Regions from separate parts of the Staphylococcus sp. 510 genome, predicted to be linked through region 2. Evidence: riboswitches for the same ligand, from Rfam matches in the RefSeq annotation. Region 2 holds a riboswitch; the other holds the start of a gene.

Region 1 (11,412 bases), 270 kb from region 2:
GAACGAGAGAACAATTTTTAAGAGAAAAAATCTTGAATGGATTAGTTAGGTCATGTGAAAAACGTCCAGTGAGATACCAACAACTAGAAGATATAACAAATAAAGTGGAGTGGCAATTAAGAGATGAGGGTCATACTGAGATTTCATCTAGAGAAATCGGAGAACATGTAATGAACTTATTAATGCATGTTGATCAAGTTTCTTATGTTCGCTTTGCTTCTGTATATAAAGAGTTTAAAGATATTGATCAACTGTTGGCCTCAATGCAAGGTATTCTTAATGATAATAAACGGAGTGATTTATAAATGGGGTTAAATTCCTTTGAATTAGGGTTAAGACCACAAGATAGTTTTGAAGTGATACAAGATTTTTATTTAAACTCACAACATCTTGAAATATTAAACCGTCTGTTTACACCTTTAATTGGGCCTCAAGCAATTGGTTTATATCATTTTATGCATCAATTTTCCAATGATATTGAACAACCATTAACCCATTATGTCATTATGAATGAACTTAAAGAAAATTTAATCGACTTTAGAAATCAAATGGATTTGTTAGAAGCAATTGGTTTAATGAAATCATTTGTTAAACATGATGAGCAACAAACACATTTTATATATCAATTGATTCAGCCGCCGTCACCATCCCAATTTTTCAATGACCCTATGTTATCTGTATTTTTATATAGTGAAGTTGATAAAAAAAGATACCAAGTACTAAAGAAACATTTTGAACAAACTTTTAGAGATTTAACGCAGTATCAACAAACAACGAGAAAGTTTACAGATGTCTTTAAAGTACCCAATAGAATATTAGATATCGACACACAAGATATACCTAAAGCGAGTGAGTATCAAGGACTTGATTTGTCTAATGAATCTTTTGATTTTGATATGTTGAAACAGATGTTACATAACCACTTCATTTCAAATGAAATCGTGACAAAAGACGCTAAAAGTCTTATTATTCAACTTGCAACTTTATATGGTTTAACGGCTGACGCGATGAAACATATTATATTGAATTCAATTACTAGTGCTCAACAATTATCTTTTGAAGAGATGCGTAAACAAGCGCGTTCATATTATTTAATAGAACATGAAAACCAATTACCTAAATTAGAATTGAATAAAAGCATTAAACAAAGTGAAAATTCGAACCAATCTAATGAAAACCCTAATCCTGAAAATGATACGGAACAATGGCTTCAATTGTTAGAACAGACGAGTCCAATTGATATGTTAGCCTCATGGTCTGAATCAGAACCAACATTGTCTCAAAAGAATATGATTGAAGAATTAATTCATAGAGAAAAAATGAACTTTGGGGTTATTAACATCTTATTACAATTTGTTATGCTCAAAGAAGATATGAAATTACCAAAATCATATATTTTTGAAATTGCTTCGAATTGGAAGAAGAAAGGGATTACTACGGCTAAACAAGCTTATGAATATGCCTTGAAAGTTAATCAACCTAAACCATCTTATGAGAATAAATCGCAACCTTATCAAGGTTATAATCGTAAAAGTAAATTGGTTTCTAGAGAGAAAACACCTAAATGGTTAGAAGAAAGAGATAATCCGAATGCTACAGAACTTTCAAAAGATGAAAAGGATGAACAATTTGAAAAGGATAGACAAGCATTCTTAGAACAATTAAATAAAGATTGGGAGGAGGATTAGATGGAAAGCTTTAAGAATATTGTAGGTTCAAATAAAGATTTCGAAAAGAGAATTGCTAAAATACGTCAGCAGGTTGTTAATGATCCTGATGTTAAGCAATTTTTAAATGAACATCAATCAGAATTAACTAATGCCATGATTGATGAAGATTTAAACGTTCTACAAGAATATAAAGATCAACAAAAGCACTATGATGGGCATCATTATAATGAATGTCCTAATTTTGTTAAAGGCCATATACCAGAATTATATATCGAAAATGAACGTATTAAAATCCGCTATTTGCCATGCCCATGTAAAGTGAAATATGATGAAGAAAGACTTAATTCTCAATTGATTACATCACATCATATGCAGAGAGATACTTTAAATGCAAAGATTAAAGATATTTATACAACTGGACGTAATCGATTGGATATTGCAATGCAAGTTAATGATATATGCAAAAAGTTAATAAATGGTGAGAATGTCAAAGGGCTATATCTGTATGGACCTTTTGGCACTGGAAAGTCATTTATTTTAGGTGCCATAGCAAATCAACTCAAAGCTAAAAAAGTGCCATCTACTATAGTTTATCTTCCCGAATACATTCGCACATTAAAAGGTGGTTTCAAGGACGGGAGTTACGAAAGAAAATTACAAAGAATTCGAGAAGCTAACATTTTAATGCTAGATGATATTGGTGCAGAAGAAGTAACGCCATGGGTTAGAGATGAAGTTATTGGCCCATTATTGCATTATAGAATGGTTCATGAATTACCCACTTTCTTTACTTCTAATTTAAGTTATGATGAATTAGAACACCATTTATCAATGACACGTGAGGGTTCAGAAAAAACGAAAGCAGCTCGAATTATTGAACGTATTAAGACGTTATCCACACCTTATTTCTTAAAAGGTGAAAACTTTAGAAACAATTGATATTTTCATAAAATGTTGTATAATAGAATCAAATCTAAATCGTTGAAACTGTTGAAGACATGATAATTTAATCACTGTTACACAGAAAGCCGTTGTTTGATGAGAATATGGCTAATAAATTAAATTATTACTACTTTAATGCATGGTATTTGTAATGAATACTCGGCTCAAGACCGTTATCTTATGTAGAGAAGACGTTAAAATTGCTCGTTTTTAATCGAGTATTGTTTTAACGCTTAACTAGGGTGGTACCACGACAATCTCGTCCCTGATTTAGGGATGGGATTTTTTTATTTTCTCTATAGTTTTACATTGATTTATTTCAATAAGTCAACGATATGATTTTTTATAATTTAGGAGGTTATAGTATGGATCAAATTAATATTCAATTTCCAGATGGTAATTCAAAGGCATTTGATAAAGGCACTACTACTGAAGATATAGCTCAATCAATCAGTCCAGGTCTACGAAAAAAAGCTGTAGCAGGTAAATTTAATGGACAAATGGTAGATTTAACACGACCGTTAGAAGAAGATGGTGAGATTGAAATTGTTACACCAGGCAGTGATGAAGCATTGGAAGTATTGCGTCATTCAACTGCTCATTTGATGGCTCAAGCATTAAAACGTTTATACGGGGATGTTAAATTTGGTGTAGGTCCTGTCATTGAAGGCGGCTTCTACTATGATTTCGATACAGATGAAAAAATTTCATCAGATGACTTTGAAAAAATTGAAAAAACAATGAAAAAAATTGTCGATGAGAATCATAAAATCGAAAGAAAAGTAGTCACTAGGGATGAAGCTAAAGCATTCTTCAAAGATGATCCATACAAATTAGAATTAATTGATGCAATACCTGAAGATGAAAATGTAACGCTATATAGTCAAGGAGAATTCACTGATTTATGTAGAGGTGTTCATGTACCATCTACGTCTAAAATTAAAGAATTTAAATTATTATCAACAGCTGGTGCATACTGGCGCGGAGACAGTAATAATAAAATGTTACAACGTATTTACGGTACTGCATTCTTTGATAAAAAAGATTTAAAAGCGCATTTAGAAATGTTGGAAGAGCGCAAAGAACGTGATCACCGTAAAATCGGTAAAGATTTAGAGTTGTTTGCAAATAGTCAACTAGTTGGAGCTGGTTTACCACTATGGTTACCTAATGGTGCTACAATTCGTCGTGAAATTGAACGTTATATTGTAGATAAAGAAGTAAGCATGGGATATGACCACGTATATACACCAGTATTAGCAAATGTTGATTTATATAAAACATCCGGACATTGGGATCACTATCAAGAGGACATGTTCCCACCTATGAAATTAGATGAGACAGAAGAAATGGTATTACGTCCGATGAACTGTCCTCACCATATGATGATATATAATAATAAACCGCATTCTTATAGAGAATTGCCAATTCGTATTGCCGAATTAGGTACTATGCATAGATATGAAGCTAGTGGTGCTGTATCAGGATTACAACGAGTAAGAGGTATGACTTTGAACGATTCACATATCTTTGTTAGACCTGATCAAATTAAGGAAGAATTCAAACGCGTAGTTAATATGATTCAAGATGTATATAAAGATTTCGGTTTCGAAGACTATCGTTTCAGATTAAGTTATAGAGACCCAGAAGATAAAGAAAAGTATTTTGATGATGATGAAATGTGGAATAAAGCTGAAAACATGATTAAAGAAGCGGCTGACGAATTAGGGTTATCATACGAAGAAGCTATCGGAGAAGCGGCATTTTATGGCCCTAAATTAGATGTGCAAGTTAAAACAGCTATGGGTAAAGAAGAAACATTATCTACAGCACAATTAGATTTCTTATTACCTGAGCGTTTTGAACTCACATACATTGGTCAAGATGGAGAGCAACATAGACCTGTAGTTATTCATCGTGGTGTTGTATCTACAATGGAACGATTTGTTGCATTCTTAACTGAAGAAACTAAAGGTGCATTCCCAACTTGGTTAGCACCAAAACAAGTTGAAATTATCCCAGTTAATTTAGATTTACATTACGACTATGCAAAATCAATTCAAGATGAATTAAAATCTCAAGGTGTTCGTGTTGAAATCGATGATCGTAATGAAAAAATGGGTTATAAAATCCGTGAAGCCCAAATGCAAAAAATCCCTTATCAAATAGTGGTAGGAGATAAAGAAGTAGAAAACAATGAAGTAAATGTACGTAAATACGGTTCTCAAGATCAAGAGACATTAGAAAAAGATGAATTTATTTGGAATTTAGTAGACGAAATCCGTTTAAAAAAGCATAGATAAGCTTGAAATTTAAACGCAGTTCATGTATATTACAAGTTAGTTAAATAAAAAGTTGAGTTAGAGGTTGCAATATTAAAGAGTCGCTTGTCAGAAGTCTTATGGGACATATGTTGAACAAGTTAAAGGTAATGTTGCCGAAACAAGTGATAACCATAATTATGACTTGTTGGGACAGTTGTCGAAAGAAACTGTACTGTCACAGAATGTGATGTGCTACCTTATATAGATAAAAGCAAAGTGGTTGCATATCTTAAAGGTATGTAGCCACTTTTTTGTTTTAGATTTATAAATAAAAGTAACATAATTAAGTGAGATATGGTACAGCTATTGAAATAGATGATGAAACAGAACTTAATGTGTTGTTTCTTTAATAAATGATAAAACAAAATCATAACTGCCTCTAAATACAAAGAAAGGAATCTTCTATGAGTAAAAACAAAAGTCAAAATGAAGGGATACAAAGAGGTTTAAAAGACCGCCACATATCTATGATAGCGATTGGTGGTTGTATTGGAACAGGTCTATTTATGACTTCCGGTGGAGCCATTCACAGCGCTGGTGCCTTAGGTGCTTTGATTGCTTATGCAATTATTGGAGCAATGGTATTCTTCTTAATGACCTCACTAGGCGAGATGGCCACATATTTACCAGTTTCGGGATCATTTAGTACATACGCCACACGATTTGTAGACCCATCTCTAGGGTTTGCATTAGGGTGGAACTATTGGTTTAACTGGGTCATTACAGTAGCTGCAGATGTAACCATTGCCGCTCAGGTCATTCAATATTGGTCCCCAATGCAAAGTGTTCCCGCTTGGGTATGGAGTTGTATATTTTTAGTTATTATCTTTGCACTTAACTCATTGTCAGTTCGAGTATATGGTGAGAGTGAATATTGGTTTGCACTTATAAAAGTTGTTACTGTCATCATATTTATTGTAATAGGATTATTAACTATTGTAGGTATAATGGGTGGTAAATTCGTTGGTTTTGAAACCTTTACTAAAGGAGGCGGCCCTATCCTTGGTGGTAACTTAGGTGGTAGCTTACTTTCAATATTAGGTGTGTTCTTAGTTGCTGGCTTTTCATTCCAAGGAACTGAATTAATTGGTATTACAGCAGGGGAATCTGAAAATCCTGAAAGAGCCGTTCCAAAAGCAATCAAACAAGTGTTCTGGAGAATATTATTATTCTATATACTAGCAATTTTCATCATTGGTATGCTAATACCATATGATAGTAGTGCACTTATGGGTGGAGAAAATAGCATCTCTACTTCACCATTTACATTAGTGTTCCAAAATGCTGGACTTGCATTTGCAGCATCATTTATGAATGCAGTTATATTAACATCAGTGTTATCTGCAGGTAATTCAGGGATGTATGCGTCTACTAGAATGTTATATTCAATGAGTAAAGATAAACTAGCATTTAATTCATTTTCTAAAACGAATAAAAATGGTGTACCGCACATTTCTCTAATCGTAACTGGAATTATTGTTGTAGTGATTTTTGCAGTACAACATTTTAGTGGTGATGCATATGAATATATCGTTGCAGCAAGTGGTATGACAGGATTTATTGCTTGGGTCGGTATAGCAGTGAGTCATTATAGATTTAGACGTGCATTCGATAAGCAAAATTATGACAAATCTAAATTAAAATATACGGCTAAATTATTCCCATTCGGCCCAATATTTGCCGGATTCTTATGTATAATTGTTATACTAGGTCAAGACGTCGATTTTATTAAAACAGGGGACTTTGACTTAAATCGATTTATTATTACTTATATGGGAATTCCGGTGTTCTTAGCATTCTTTATATATCATAAAGTACGATATAAGACTAAAAAAATTCCATTAGAACAAGTAGATTTACGACAAGATGTATCTATGGAAGAAGTAAGACATCATGATTAATAAAAAAAGTAGTTGACGAATACATTTATTGTTGATATGATTAATAACGTTGAATACGAAACGAACCAAGTAGAAGCTCCCGCTTCTCACCTGTAGCGACGCAATAAGCAGTTGGCAGGTTAATCATGTTACACAATTAATGTGTGAAGAAGAGCGGGTAGTGATACTCGCTCTTCTTTTTGCTTGGGACAATTTCGTAAAATTCTGGGAGGTGTCAACCATAGCAAAAGATCAGACTCAAATTAATGAGAAAATTCGTGCAAAAGAACTTCGTTTAGTAGGTCAAGATGGTGAACAAATTGGTGTTAAATCAAAACAAGAAGCATTAGAAATGGCTGAACGTGTTGATTTAGATTTAGTAATCGTAGCACCAAATGCTAAACCACCTGTTGCAAGAATTATGGATTACGGTAAATTCAAATTCGAACAACAGAAAAAAGAAAAAGAAATGAAGAAGAAACAAAAAACAATTAACGTTAAAGAAATTCGTTTAAGTCCAACAATTGAGGAACATGATTTCCAAACAAAATTGAAAAATGGACGTAAATTCCTTTCTAAAGGCGATAAATGTAAAGTTTCAATTCGTTTCAGAGGTCGTGCTATTACTCACAAAGAAATTGGTCAACGCCAATTAGAAAAATTTGCTGAAGAATGCAAAGACATTGCAACAATCGAACAGAAGCCTAAAATGGAAGGCCGTCAAATGTTCCTTATGTTATCACCAATTAATGAAAAATAATTAATAATAATTTCTAGGAGGAAATGAATCATGCCTAAAATGAAAACTCACCGTGGAGCAGCGAAACGTGTTAAAAGAACTGGTTCAGGTCAATTAAAACGTTCAAGAGCTTTCACATCTCACTTATTCGCAAACAAAAACACTAAACAAAAACGTCAATTACGTAAAAGTAGATTAGTTTCTAAAAGTGATATGAAACGTGTAAAACAATTATTATCTTATAAAAAATAATACAACTAACGAATATAGAATAATTACGTAGATAGAATCTAAGGAGGAATTTAATATGCCACGAGTAAAAGGTGGAACAGTAACAAGAGCACGTCGTAAAAAAACGATTAAATTAGCTAAAGGTTACTTCGGTTCAAAACATACATTATATAAAGTAGCAAAACAACAAGTAATGAAATCAGGTCAATACGCATTCCGTGACCGTCGTCAACGTAAACGTGATTTCCGTAAATTATGGATTACACGTATTAATGCTGCAGCACGTAAACACGATATTAGTTATTCACGTTTAATGAACGGATTGAAAAAAGCTGACATCGATATCAACCGTAAAATGTTATCTGAAATTGCTATTTCAGACGATAAAGCATTCGGTGAATTAGTATCAAAAGCTAAAGACGCTTTAAAATAAACTAAACTCATAAAAGCTGAGACATTTTAGGATGTCCCAGCTTTTATTTATATTTCTTTAAATTTTAAAATGGAATTGTCTAAGCATTGATATTAATAGAGAATATTGATAACGATCGCGAATTGAAAATAAGTTTGATAGAATAATATTATAAAAGAAAACATAAAGGAGTTTAGTATGTCTAAATTTGATGAGCAAATTATAGTTGTGCCAAGAGCAACACTTTTCGATAATGAAAAGAATGCATTTAATGGATTTTTATCAAAAAATGATGAAAAAGGTAGTAATATTTTCAATGCATTAAGTCAGTATGACGTGAAGCGTAGAGGTGATATGGAAGAGGATCCAGAATTTAAGCAACTTATTTCATATTGTTTATTAGAAAATCAAAGTGGTGAAATACTTGTGTATGAGCGTCTTTCAGGCGGCGGAGAAGAAAGACTACATGGCCAATCCTCAATTGGCGTCGGTGGTCATATGAACGACGTTGTAGGGGCAGATTCAATTAATGAAGTGCTAAGAGTGAATGCGCAAAGAGAATTAGAAGAAGAAGTAGGTTTATCTGCAGAAAATTCTCAAAATATGGAATACTTAGGCTTTATCAATGATGACAATAATGAAGTAGGTAAGGTTCATATGGGTGTAGTATTTAAAATAACAGTCAGTTCAAATGATGTAGAATCTAAAGAAACAGATACGTTAAGAATCAAATGGATTGAAAAAGGGAAAATAGAATCATACGATGACTTTGAGACATGGAGTGCATTAATTCTTCAAGATTTATAATAATTGAGGTGCAAATTGAATGTCAGATATCATCCCATTCCCATTATCTGAGAAAAAGTTAAAAGAAGATATTAGAAAAGCGGAATTAACACAAGACTTGGATAGAATGTATGAATTATTTGAACAATATGAAAGCCAATTTGAATTAGATGAAGCACTTGCAATTAAAAAGTGCGATACGCTTTATCAAATGAGGGCATTTTTGGAATTAAGAGAAGAAGCTATCATTTTACTTAAACAGGGTTTAAATAAGTATGATGAGTTAATGATTTATTATATTAAGAGTTTGAATGGTTTAGAACAGTACTATGAATCAGTTGAAGTGATTAATCAAATTATTGATGAAGTACGGGACCATAAGACTAGAATGGAATTATTTCCACTTAAAGAATATGCACAATCTAAGCTAGATTCAAATCATGAACAATTAACTCAATCATTAGCTCAATTTCATCAATTAAATGCAAGAGAACAAACGCACGTTCTACTTCAACTCATCGATAATGGTCATTATGATTTTAAAGAAACAATCCATTATTTGTTAAGTCATTCTACTTTCGAAAATAATATTGTAAGTTTAATGATAGAATACCTAAGGTTCGCACAATCTGAAAGTATCGTAACCGTTACCAAATATGGAACAACAGTTAATATCATCCCTAAAGAGTTAAGTGGTCTTGAACACACGACTTTAAAATCAATTATCTTACCAAAAGTGATCGAGGATCTTGAAGATGGTGCCATACATATTGTTGACGAAGCGAACCATATTATGAATAATCATTCTATATTGTTATATCCTCTTAATATAGAATCTTTATTTCCAATAGAAGATTGGATTGTTGCATATGATGTTTATTTTAAATCTATGTTAGGTATAGATGATAATGTTGTTAATCAAGATGTTTTATCATATATATATCAATTAGATAAACAATGATAAACTCAATTTCTTGCAAATAATTCTTAAATCGTTTAACGTAAATTTTAATTGAATTAAGTAATAAATCATTTCGCAAACGTTGCAATTTCAATGTTTGTGTACACAATTGACCTATGCTATAATAGGGAAGTTGAAAAAATAAAATAGTTATTCATGGAGGTATTTATACATGACAGCAACTTGGGAAAAAAAGGAAGGTAACGAAGGATTATTAACTGTTACTGTTCCATCAGAAAAAGTAGATAAAGCATTAGATCAAGCATTTAAAAAAGTAGTAAAACAAATTAATGTACCTGGATTCCGTAAAGGTAAAGTGCCTCGTCCAATTTTTGAACAACGTTTTGGCGTTGAAGCATTATATCAAGATGCAGTAGACATTTTATTACCAGAAGCTTACGGTGAAGCTATTGATGAAACTGGTATTAATCCAGTTGCTCAACCTGAAGTTAATGTAACTCAAATTGAAAAAGGTAAAGACTTCATTTTTGAAGCTACTGTAACTGTTGAACCAGAAGTACAATTAGGTGATTACAAAGGTTTAGAAATTGAAAAACAAGATTCTGAACTAACAGATGAAGAATTAGAAGAATCAATTAACCATAGTTTAGGCCACATGGCTGAAATGGTAGTCAAAGAAGACGGCGCTGTTGAAAATGGCGACACAGTTAATATTGACTTCAGTGGTTCAGTTGATGGTGAAGAATTCGAAGGTGGACAAGCTGAAGGTTACGACTTAGAAGTTGGTTCAGGTTCATTCATCCCAGGTTTCGAAGAGCAATTAGAAGGCATGAAAACTGGAGAAGAAAAAGACGTTGTTGTTACATTCCCAGAAGAGTATCATGCTGAAGAATTAGCTGGTAAAGAAGCTACATTCAAAACAAAAGTAAATGAAATCAAATATAAAGATGTTCCAGAATTAAATGATGAAATTGCTAATGAGTTAGATGCAGAAGCTAATTCAGTTGATGAATACAAAGAAAACTTACGCAAACGTCTTGCTGAACAAAAAGCGACTGAAGCTGAAAATACTGAAAAAGAAGAAGCAATTAAAAAAGCAACAGACAATGCTACAATCGACATTCCTCAAGCAATGATCGATACTGAATTAGATCGTATGGTTCAAGAATTTGGTCAAAGAATTCAACAACAAGGATTAGATTTACAAACATATTTCCAAATTTCTGGACAAGATGAGTCTCAATTAAGAGAGCAAATGAAAGACGATGCAGAACAACGTGTTAAAACAAACTTAACATTAACTGCAATTGCTGATGCTGAAAATATCGAAGTTTCTGACGAAGATATTGATAAAGAACTAGAAAAAATGAGTGAACAATTCAACATTTCAGTTGAAGATATCAAAAATACATTAGGTAATACTGATATCGTTAAAAATGATGTTCGCATCCAAAAAGTTATCGATTTATTAAAAGACAATGCTAAATTAGTAGAAGGTAGCAAAGA
Region 2 (11,412 bases):
CAAAAAGTAAAAGTATTGCTAGCCCAAAGTTTATTTGGCGATCCAGATGTATTATTACTAGATGAGCCTACCAATGGTTTAGATATTCCAGCTATTAGTTGGTTAGAAGACTTTTTAATCAACTTTGAAAATACTGTTATCGTAGTATCCCATGACCGTCACTTCTTAAATAATGTGTGTACACATATTGCAGATTTAGACTTTGGTAAGATCAAAGTATATGTTGGTAACTATGATTTCTGGTATCAATCAAGCCAATTAGCTCAAAAAATGGCTCAAGAACAAAATAAGAAAAAAGAAGAAAAAATTAAAGAATTACAAGATTTCGTTGCGCGTTTCTCAGCGAATGCTTCTAAATCAAAACAAGCAACGAGTCGTAAGAAACAATTAGAAAAAATTGAATTAGATGATATTCAACCTTCATCTAGACGTTATCCATATGTTAAATTCACACCTGAAAGAGAAATTGGTAATGATTTATTAACTGTTCAAAACCTATCAAAAACAATTGATGGTGAAAAAGTATTAGATAACATTTCATTTACAATGAATCCTAATGATAAAGCTATTTTAATTGGTGATAGTGAAATTGCTAAAACAACATTACTTAAAATCTTAGCTGGTGAAATGGAGCCTGATGAAGGATCTTATAAATGGGGTGTAACAACTTCATTAAGTTACTTCCCTAAAGATAACTCTGAATTCTTTGATGGTGTGGATATGAATCTTGTTGACTGGTTACGTCAATATGCACCAGAAGATGAACAAACTGAAACATTCTTACGTGGCTTCTTAGGACGTATGTTATTTAGTGGTGAAGAAGTTAAGAAAAAAGCAAGCGTGTTATCAGGTGGCGAAAAAGTTCGTTGTATGTTAAGTAAAATGATGCTATCAAGTGCTAACGTATTGTTACTTGATGAGCCTACCAACCACTTAGACTTAGAAAGTATCACAGCAGTCAATGATGGTTTGAAATCATTTAAAGGTTCATTGATCTTTACATCATATGACTTTGAATTTATCAATACAATTGCTAACCGTGTGATTGATTTAAATCAATCTGGTGCCGTTTCTAAAGAAATTCCTTATGAAGAATACTTAAAAGAAACAGGAGTATTACAATAAATGACTTCGATTGAGCGTATGAATACATTTTGATGATGTATTTATACGCTTTTTATATACAGATATAATGAACATTCCCCTACTACTCTAGTTATTTATATTTTAAGGAATACACTCGTTTTGTTATCCGAGTGCACAAGAGATACTAACTATTAAAATGCACTAAAAGGTTTACAATCGTTTAGCAACGATTGAATAAAAGCCACTATATTTTTTGAAAAAGTGGCTCTAAATTTTCTGTTTATTTTAAAAAATCGCAATTATCGGTTTACAGTCACATGTGGTATATGTATAATAAAAACATATCAATTGAATAAGATTTTGATGAGGCGCATTAAACATGAGTAAATATTAGGCAACTGTCTGCTAACAGCTAATATTGAAAGGGGGCAATGCCGAAACGAATGATAATAGCAGGTATCATTTGTTGGACTTTTTGGTTAAGAGCTAAGAGTTTGTCATTATTTCACAATAATGGAGTGCATCACTTGTACATAAATGTAGAACAAGTCGCATTCCAGACTTGTTCTTTTTTATTGAATGGATGTGTCTCCCTACTAACTGAGGAGGACAAATATTGAATAGAAGTGTTTTGAAATTTGGCGGTTCTTCCGTCAGTGATTTTACAAAAATTAAAAATATAGCAGGTATGCTAAAAAATCGTGTTGAACAAGGTGAACAACTGATTGTGGTGGTTAGTGCAATGGGCAAAACCACGGACCAATTAATGGAAAATGTGTCCACATTAACATCAACACCAAAAGAGCAAGAACTCGCCCTACTGTTAACTACAGGAGAGCAACAAACTGTTTCATATTTATCAATGGTTCTCAATGATATTGGTATTAGTGCAAAGGCAATGACAGGATATCAAGCAGGTATCAAGACCATTGGTCATCATTTAAAAAGTAAAATTGCTGAAATTGACCCATCAACCTTTGAAACAGCTTTTAATAAGTACGATGTACTTGTCATAGCTGGATTCCAAGGTATCAACGAGGATCATGAATTAACTACACTCGGCCGTGGCGGTTCTGATACGACAGCAGTAGCTTTAGCAGCAAGTAATCAGATTCCTTGTGAAATCTACACAGATGTTGATGGTGTGTATGCTACAGATCCAAGAATATTGAGTCATGCCAAACGTTTGGAGTATGTATCATACGAGGAAATAATGGAAATGAGCGCATTAGGTGCTGGTGTACTTGAGACACGTAGCGTAGAGTTGGCAAAAAATTATGATATACCATTATATTTAGGAAGAACATTATCAAATGTGAAAGGAACATGGATTATGTCTAGAAGTGATTTATTAGAGAAAAAAGCAGTTACTGGGGTTGCATTAGATCAACACATGATGCATGTAACGATCACTTATCCCCTACCAGATAATCAATTATTAACACAACTATTCACAGAGCTAGAAATAGGTTCTGTCAATGTAGATATGATTTCACAAATCGTTAACCACGAAGGACTACAATTATCCTTCAGTATAAAAGATACAGATGCACATCAAATCACAGCTATTTTAGAGCAATTAGCCGTCGATTTTGAAGCATTGGATTTCAAAATTAATGAAGCATATGTCAAAATTTCATTAATTGGATCCGGTATGAGAGATATGTCAGGCGTAGCATCTAAAGCATTTATTACATTAATCAATGCGAAGATACCTTTTTACCAAACAACCACTTCTGAAATCAGTATTTCTTATGTCATTGATGCTGAAAATGGTGAAAAAGCCGTGGAAGAATTGTACGGTGCATTTGATATATAATTGATTTTAACTTAATTTTTCACAATATTAATAATATTTAAAACGGAGTGACTTAGACATGACAAAATTAGCAGTAGTTGGTGCAACAGGATTAGTTGGAACAAAAATGTTAGAAACTTTAGATCGAAAAGAGATCCCTTTTGATGAATTGGTTCTATTTTCTTCAGCACGTTCAGCTGGTCAAACAATCGAATTTCAAGGGCAAACGTATACAGTACAAGAACTTACAGATGAAGCAGCAAGTGAACACTTTGATTATGTATTGATGAGTGCTGGTGGTGGTACAAGTGAACACTTCGCCCCACTATTTGAAAAAGCTGGCGCTATTGTCATTGATAATTCTAGTCAATGGCGTATGACAGAAGATGTTGATTTAGTTGTACCTGAGGTTAACGAACCCCACTTTACAAGAGGCATCATTGCTAATCCAAACTGTTCTACGATTCAATCAGTCGTACCATTAAAAGTATTGCAAGATGCATTTGGATTATCAAGAGTAGCTTATACGACATATCAAGCGGTTTCAGGATCAGGAGTTAAGGGTAAGAGAGATTTATCTGAAGGTGCAAATGGTAAAGCACCAGAAGCTTATCCTCATCCAATTTATAATAACGTATTACCACATATTGACGTATTCCTTGAAAATGGTTATACAAAAGAAGAACAAAAAATGATAGATGAAACACGTAAAATTTTAAATGACAAAGATTTAAAAGTGACTGCAACTTGTGTACGTGTGCCAGTTCAAGATAGCCATAGTGTTGAAATGGATGTTACTTTAAAACAAGATACTACCGTTGAAGCAATTCAAGAATTATTCGATAAAGATGATCGTGTTGTTCTTGTAGATAATCCTGCTAAAAATGAATACCCTTTAGCAATTCACTCAACAGGTAAAGACGACGTGTTTGTTGGTCGTATTCGTCGAGATGACACATTAGACAATACTTTCCACGTATGGTGTACATCAGACAACCTACTTAAAGGTGCAGCATTGAATGCCGTTCAAGTTTTAGAACAAGTTTTAAAATTGAAAGGAGTTCTTTAATATGACACACATGTTTGAAGGTGTAGGCGTCGCATTAACAACGCCATTTGTAAATAATGAAGTAGATTATGATGCATTAAGACGACACGTTACATTCTTATTAGAAAATAATGCACAAGCGATTATTGTAAATGGAACTACAGCTGAAAGCCCTACACTAAACGATGAAGAGAAAGAACATGTTTTAGAAACAGTTGTGAATTTAGTTAACAAACAAGTTCCTGTGATTGCAGGTACAGGTACAAATAATACTGAAAAATCTATTCAAGCGTCTGTACGTGCACGTCAACTTGGTGCAGATGCATTGATGCTAATTACACCTTATTACAATAAAACAAATCAACGTGGTTTAGTTCAACACTTTGAAACAATTGCGAATGCAGTTGAATTACCTGTTGTCTTATATAATGTACCTTCACGTACGAATATGACGATTGAACCAGAAACAGTTGAAACGTTAAGTCAAAATAAATATATTGTAGCGCTTAAAGATGCGACAAATGATTTGAATTATTTTGAAGAAGTTAAAAAACGTGTGAATCAAGATGAATTTGCCATTTATAGTGGTAATGACGACAATGTGGTTGATTTTTATCAACGTGGAGGTAATGGCGTGATTTCAGTCATTGCTAACGTCATTCCAAAAGCATTTCAACACTTATATGATGCTAAACAAGATGGGGACACATTGGCAAAGGCATTTGAACCGATTGGCCAATTATTAGACGCGTTATCAGTTGATGTTAATCCTATTCCAATTAAAGCATTAACGGCTTATGAAGGATTTGGAAGCTATGAATTACGTTTGCCTCTTGTACCACTTGAGGATAATGATCGTCAAACATTAGAGCAAGCTTACGAAACATTTAAAGCAGGTGAAAAATAATGAAGATCTTATTAATTGGCTATGGTGCTATGAACCAGCGTGTTGCTAGATTAGCTGAAGAAAAAGGCCACGAAATTGTCGGTGTTATTGAACCGATGAATAGTGATTCATCACCATACCAACAATTTGAACATATTGCAGATGCTAAAGAAGCAGATGTAGCAATTGATTTTTCTAATCCTAATTTATTATTACCCCTATTAGATGAATCATTTGAATTGCCATTAGTCGTTGCGACTACTGGTGAAAAAGAGAAAATCACACAAAAATTAGAAGCATTAGGTAAAAAGATGCCAGTATTTTTCAGTGCAAATATGAGTTATGGTGTTCATGCACTTACTAAAATTTTAGAAGCTGCAGTTCCCCTATTACAAGATTTTGATATTGAACTGACAGAAGCACATCATAATAAGAAAGTGGATGCGCCTAGTGGTACATTAGTGAAGTTATATGATGTTATAGAAGGATTACGTGATAAAACAACTCCAGTATATGATCGCCATTATAAAACTGAGAAACGTACACCAGACGAAATTGGCATCCATACAGTTCGTGGCGGTACGATTGTTGGAGAACATGATGTGTTATTTGCTGGAACAGATGAAACAATTACGATTTCACATAAAGCACAATCTAAAGACATTTTCGCGAATGGTGCAATTGGTGCAGCTGAAAAATTAATCAATAAAGAAAACGGTTTTTATACATTTGATAATTTATAAAATATAACTAAAGGAGCAAAATTATGGTACAACATTTATCAGCACAAGAAATTATTCAATATATTAGTGATGCAAAAAAATCAACGCCTTTAAAAGTTTATGTCAATGGTACATTTGATGGCGTCAACTTCCCCGAATCATTTAAAGTATTTGGTTCAGATCATTCTAAAGTGATCTTTTGTGAAGCGGATGATTGGAAACCATTTTATGAGTCGTATCAAAACAAATTTGAGGATATTGAAATTGAAATGGATCGTCGTAATTCAGCCATCCCATTAAAAGATTTAACAAATACGAATGCACGTATTGAACCAGGTGCTTTCATTCGTGAACAAGCTGTAATCGAAGATGGTGCTGTAGTCATGATGGGTGCAACAATTAACATTGGTGCTGTTGTTGGCGAAGGTACAATGGTAGATATGAATGCTACTCTAGGCGGTCGTGCGACAACTGGTAAAAATGTACATGTTGGTGCAGGATCAGTATTAGCTGGTGTAATCGAACCACCTAGTGCGTCACCTGTTGTCATTGAAGATAATGTGTTAATTGGTGCAAATGCAGTTATTTTAGAAGGTGTTCGAGTTGGTGAAGGTGCGATTGTAGCAGCTGGCGCTATTGTGACGCAAGATGTACCTGCAGGAGCAGTTGTTGCCGGGACACCTGCTAAAGTGATCAAGCAAACGTCTGAAGTCGAAGATTCTAAACGTGAAATTGTATCAGCATTACGCAAATTAAATGATTAAATTATTATAATAATACGGCAGTTGAAACAAAGGAGTGGCCTATGGTTTGAACTTGAACGTGAGTGTGTTTAACGCCCTACCGTTCAAATGATCACATTGCCTCTCCTCATTGTTTCGACTTTTTATTATCATGATATTTAATAGTATATATTTTGGGATTTTTATGGTGAAAGGAATGATAATGATGAATGAATTAGAATTTGTAACAACACACCGTCGACATTTACATCAGCATCCTGAATTAAGTTTACATGAATATGAAACTACTCAGTACATTACTAATTTCTTAACAGAATTAGGCGTACCATTTGAACGTCCATTGGAAACAGGTGCGATTGCATATCTTGAAGGTAATAGTCAGCATACTATCGCTTATAGAGCAGATATAGATGCATTACCCATTTTTGAAGAAAATGATGTAGAGTTTCGTAGCCAAAATGATAACGTGATGCATGCATGTGGCCATGATGGTCATACGACGGCACTGATGTTATTTGTTAAGCGTTGTAAAGCAATGGCAGATAAAGGTACTCTCCCTCACAATATTGTATTTATATTCCAACCTGCAGAAGAAACAGGTGGTGGTGCACATCGTCTTATAAAAGCCAAGGCTTTTGATAATTACCCTATTGAAGCTGTATTTGGTATTCACGTTAATCCTTTTTCTGATGAAGGCACAGTTGTCATTCGAGACGAAGAAATTACGGCAAGTGCGACAGAGTACCGATTCTATTTAACAGGACTATCTAGTCACGTTGCTGATAAAGAACAAGGTCATTCATGTGGCGAAGCCTTACAACACGTCTTAACACAAGTGGGTCAAATACAACAATTTCATTTGAATGGATTAAAACGAAATATAGTACATATGGGTCATTTTGAAGCTGGTGAAGCTATCAATACAGTACCAAGTAATGGCTATTTAGAAGGAACAATTCGTACATATGATGTCGATGATTTAACTATTGTAAAAAATCAAATGCAAAAAATTGCTGAAAGTGTATCATTATTATTTAATGTGACGTGTGAAGTAAAATTTGAGGAAGGCTATCCACCTACAATGAATAGTCCGAAATTACGCGAACCTGTTGAACAGGCACTTAAAAATGCAAATCTAGAAGTCATCGACAAACCAACACCATTCTTATTTGGTGAAGACTTTAGTTTCTATGGTCAATTATTAGCACCTGCTTACTTCGTCTTCGTTGGAACTCGCAATAAAGATAAAGGTTATGTGACAGGATTACATACGTCTCATTTAAATTTTGATGAAAAGGTATTAATAGACGTAGCCAATTATTATGAACAACTACTATTAAATTATAAAGAGGTGTAAGCATTGACAGCAATTTGGTCAGTCGATACAGAAGCATTTTATAACAATGCTAAGAAAGTGAAAAATCAACAACCCATTATGGCCGTTGTTAAAAATAACGCTTACCACTATGGCTTAGAATTTGCGGTAAGGCAATTTTTACGTGCAGGTATCAATACATTTAGTACGACGTCACTTAAAGAAGCGGTTCGTGTACGTGAATTAGCACCAGATGCAACGGTGTTTCTTATGAATGCGGTATATGATTTTGATACTGTACGTGATTATCATATTCATATGACCTTACCTTCTTTAAAGTATTATTACGAGCATAAAGAAGATTTACGAGATATTCATGTGCACTTAGAGTTTGAAAATTTACTGCATCGTTCTGGATTTAAAACACTAGAAGAGATTCAAGAGGTATTACAAGATCATCAACATAATAAGAACCCTAAACGCATGATTATTTCTGGTTTATGGACACATTTTGGTTATGCTGATGAATTTGGTGTAACTGAATATGATGTAGAACGTTCAGCATGGTTGAATGTTTTACATACATTATTAAATGAAGGGTATCAATTCGACTATATACATTCTCAAAATAGTGCAAGCTATTATCGAGAAGGACAAGTCGTTCTCCCCCACCATACACATGCTAGAGTGGGTATTGCTTTATATGGTTCACGTCCATATAGTGGATTGAATGAATCAGCCATTCAACAAGCATTGACTGTAAAAGCGAATGTCATACAAATTAGAGAAGTTCAAAATGGTGACTATTGTGGCTATAGTTGGGCATTTGAAACACAACATGACAATACTAAGCTTGCTGTGGTAGATGTTGGTTATGGTGACGGTATATTAAGAGCAAGAGCACAACATGAAGCATTGATAAACGGTAAGCGCTACCCTATTCGTGCCCTAATGATGAGCCATATGTTTGTAGAAGTTGATGAACACGTACATGCACAAGATCAAGTTGTATTATATAATGAAAGTATGCGCATTGATGAATATACCTTTAAGGGTGTGGGAGCAAATTCAGAACAACTGAGCGCTATGAATCACGATTCTCTTATAAAGGAGTACAGATAAAGATGACAGTAGAATATAACGAATACGGCGAATTAACAATGGGAGGTACAAGTCTTAAAACAGTTGCACAAAGTTTTGGTACCCCAACGATTGTTTATGATGAAGAACAAATACGAAATCAAATGCGTCGTTATCATAAAGCATTTCAACAAAGTGGATTAAAATATAATATTTCATATGCTTCTAAAGCATTTACTTGTATACAAATGGTTAAATTAGTCCAAGAGGAAGATTTACAACTCGATGTTGTATCTGAAGGAGAATTGTATACTGCATTAGAAGCTGGCTTTGATCCAAGTCGTATACACTTCCATGGTAATAATAAAACGAAGCATGAAATTAAATACGCTTTAGAAAATCATATTGGATATTTTGTCATAGATTCTTTAGAAGAAATCGATTTAATTGATCGATATGCAAGTGAAACAGTACAAGTAGTTTTAAGAGTTAACCCAGGTGTTGAAGCACATACACATGAATTTATCCAAACAGGACAAGAAGATAGTAAATTTGGCTTATCGATACGCTATGGCTTAGCTAATGAAGCAATTGATAAAATCAAACAAACTAACCATCTTCATTTAAAAGGTGTACATATTCATATTGGCTCACAAATTGAAGGAACAGAAGCATTTATTGAAACTGCAAAAATAGTTATGAATTGGTTAAATGATCAACAAATTCATGTTGATTTACTTAATCTTGGTGGTGGTTTTGGTATTAAATATGTTGAGGGAGATGTAAGCTTCCCTATTGAAAGCAGCATTGCTGAAATCACTGATGCAATCAAAAATGAAGCACAACAGTTAAATATGGAAACACCTGAAATAGGTATTGAACCCGGTCGTTCTATCGTTGGCGAAGCTGGAATAACATTGTATGAAGTGGGAACGATTAAAGAGATACCAGAAATTAATAAATACGTATCTATAGATGGTGGTATGAGTGATCATATTAGAACAGCACTTTATGATGCTAAGTATCAAGCTTTATTAGTAAATCGCCAAGAAGAAGCGGATGATACAGTTACTATTGCGGGTAAATTATGTGAGTCTGGTGATATTATCATTAAGAATGCAAAATTACCAAGTTCTGTACAACGTGGTGATTATTTAGCAATATTATCAACAGGTGCATATCATTATTCAATGGCATCTAATTATAATCAAATGCAAAAACCTTCAGTGTTCTTTATCAAAGATGGAAAAGCTCGTGAAGTGATTAAACGTCAATCATTAAGACAACTTATTATTAACGATACTAAATAATAAAAGTTAATCTCGTATGGCATTTTATAAGGCTATAACAATTAGTTTAATGGAACTCGTTGTTATAGCCATTTTTTTAATCTTGAGAGTTCATCTCTCTAAATGATGCTTTAGTATTTAAACATAAATAAAACGTGACTTAACACTGAGAGTTAAAAGTCACGTTTTTAATGATAGTCTAAAAAGTATCCTATATCATCACATAGCACATTGAATGAATCGCATAAAAAAACACCTTACATCTTGGTAAGGTGTTAGTTAATAAAGTCAATTAATTACAATCTATTTATTATAGTTTTACAACGTTCGCAGCTTGTGGTCCGCGGTCGCCTTCAACTACTTCAAATTCAACTGATTGACCTTCTTCTAATGATTTGTAACCATCTTGGTTAATTGCTGAGAAATGTACGAATACGTCGTTTTCTCCTTCAACTTCGATGAAGCCGAATCCTTTTTCAGCGTTAAACCATTTAACTGTACCTTGTTTCATAATCTGAAACCTCCAAGACTAAAATTCATTCAATATGCGTTATTCGCATATTACAAAAAATACATGACCTAATTACTCATAACGATAATAGCAAATATTTTTTGCAATATGGAATAAAACTATTGCTTACTTGATATTATAATTTAAATAATGCAAAATTGCAATACAATTATAGGAAATTATCATTTAAACTATTTTTGGAAGATTATAATAAACTTCATTATTTTTTAAAACAATAAAACTATAAAATATTTGTAAATCCTCATCACAATCTTCACAGAAATTTAAATCACAATTATTGTAAAATGCGTACATATTATATTTCCCCATTACGCAATTGTCGTAATATGCGTTACAATCTTTGATTAATTTACAGTATACATCTAACATGTCTTCATATGTAGAAAACTCGGATTGTTTAACAATCTTCTCTGGCCAATCTTCAAACAACCACCAACCTTCATAGTCAGCTCTAATTTTTGCAACCGTCCACATATGTATCCCCTTCTTTTTAAAATTCTATATTGATAATTTTAACTGGTTGTATATCAAAATCAAGTTAGAAGACTCATACTTTTGACTGATAGACGATATAGCAAATATTAGTTTTTTTACGTCTTTATCCTTATAATAGTGATATGAGGTGATAATAATGGAACGTAAACATATACAAGTATTTGGCACAGTACAAGGTGTCGGCTTTAGATATTATACGCAGAGACTAGGCAATCAACATCACGTCGTAGGTACAGTGCAAAATGTTGAAGATTATGTTGATATATATGCTCAAGGAGAAAAAGACAATTTAGAATCATTTATAAATAGTGTTATTGAAGGTGCTTCTCCAGCCTCACATGTAACTAACTATCAGATAGAAGACTTAGATTTAGACGAATCATTAACTGATTTTAAAACAATTTAAATCAATACTAAA

The links. Region 2 has a riboswitch for lysine ahead of AC2D8K_RS00550 (aspartate kinase). Riboswitches for the same ligand answer to the same signal wherever they lie in the genome.
Region 1: another riboswitch for lysine. It lies ahead of AC2D8K_RS01865 (amino acid permease); the one in region 2 lies ahead of AC2D8K_RS00550 (aspartate kinase).

The regions. Positions count from the first base shown of each region.
Region 1 is NZ_JBXVVK010000001.1:389,387-400,798, reverse strand. Features, by position in the region: gene nrdR (transcriptional regulator NrdR) at 1-305, shown strand, start outside; gene dnaB (replicative helicase loading/DNA remodeling protein DnaB) at 306-1,688, shown strand; gene dnaI (primosomal protein DnaI) at 1,689-2,609, shown strand; partial or broken gene AC2D8K_RS01875 (hypothetical protein) at 2,702-2,798, shown strand; gene thrS (threonine--tRNA ligase) at 2,978-4,915, shown strand; lysine riboswitch at 4,966-5,139, shown strand; gene AC2D8K_RS01865 (amino acid permease) at 5,341-6,837, shown strand; ribosomal protein L20 leader region at 6,899-7,022, shown strand; gene infC (translation initiation factor IF-3) at 7,049-7,576, shown strand; gene rpmI (50S ribosomal protein L35) at 7,607-7,807, shown strand; gene rplT (50S ribosomal protein L20) at 7,863-8,219, shown strand; gene AC2D8K_RS01845 (NUDIX domain-containing protein) at 8,397-9,005, shown strand; gene AC2D8K_RS01840 (hypothetical protein) at 9,025-9,945, shown strand; gene tig (trigger factor) at 10,118-11,412, shown strand, end outside.
Region 2 is NZ_JBXVVK010000001.1:115,326-126,737, forward strand. Features, by position in the region: gene AC2D8K_RS00545 (ABC-F family ATP-binding cassette domain-containing protein) at 1-1,125, shown strand, start outside; lysine riboswitch at 1,442-1,618, shown strand; gene AC2D8K_RS00550 (aspartate kinase) at 1,700-2,905, shown strand; gene AC2D8K_RS00555 (aspartate-semialdehyde dehydrogenase) at 2,964-3,953, shown strand; gene dapA (4-hydroxy-tetrahydrodipicolinate synthase) at 3,955-4,839, shown strand; gene dapB (4-hydroxy-tetrahydrodipicolinate reductase) at 4,839-5,561, shown strand; gene dapD (2,3,4,5-tetrahydropyridine-2,6-dicarboxylate N-acetyltransferase) at 5,585-6,304, shown strand; gene AC2D8K_RS00575 (amidohydrolase) at 6,489-7,640, shown strand; gene AC2D8K_RS00580 (alanine racemase) at 7,644-8,720, shown strand; gene lysA (diaminopimelate decarboxylase) at 8,723-9,988, shown strand; gene cspA (cold shock protein CspA) at 10,278-10,478, opposite strand; gene msaA (regulatory protein MsaA) at 10,665-10,973, opposite strand; gene AC2D8K_RS00600 (acylphosphatase) at 11,131-11,400, shown strand.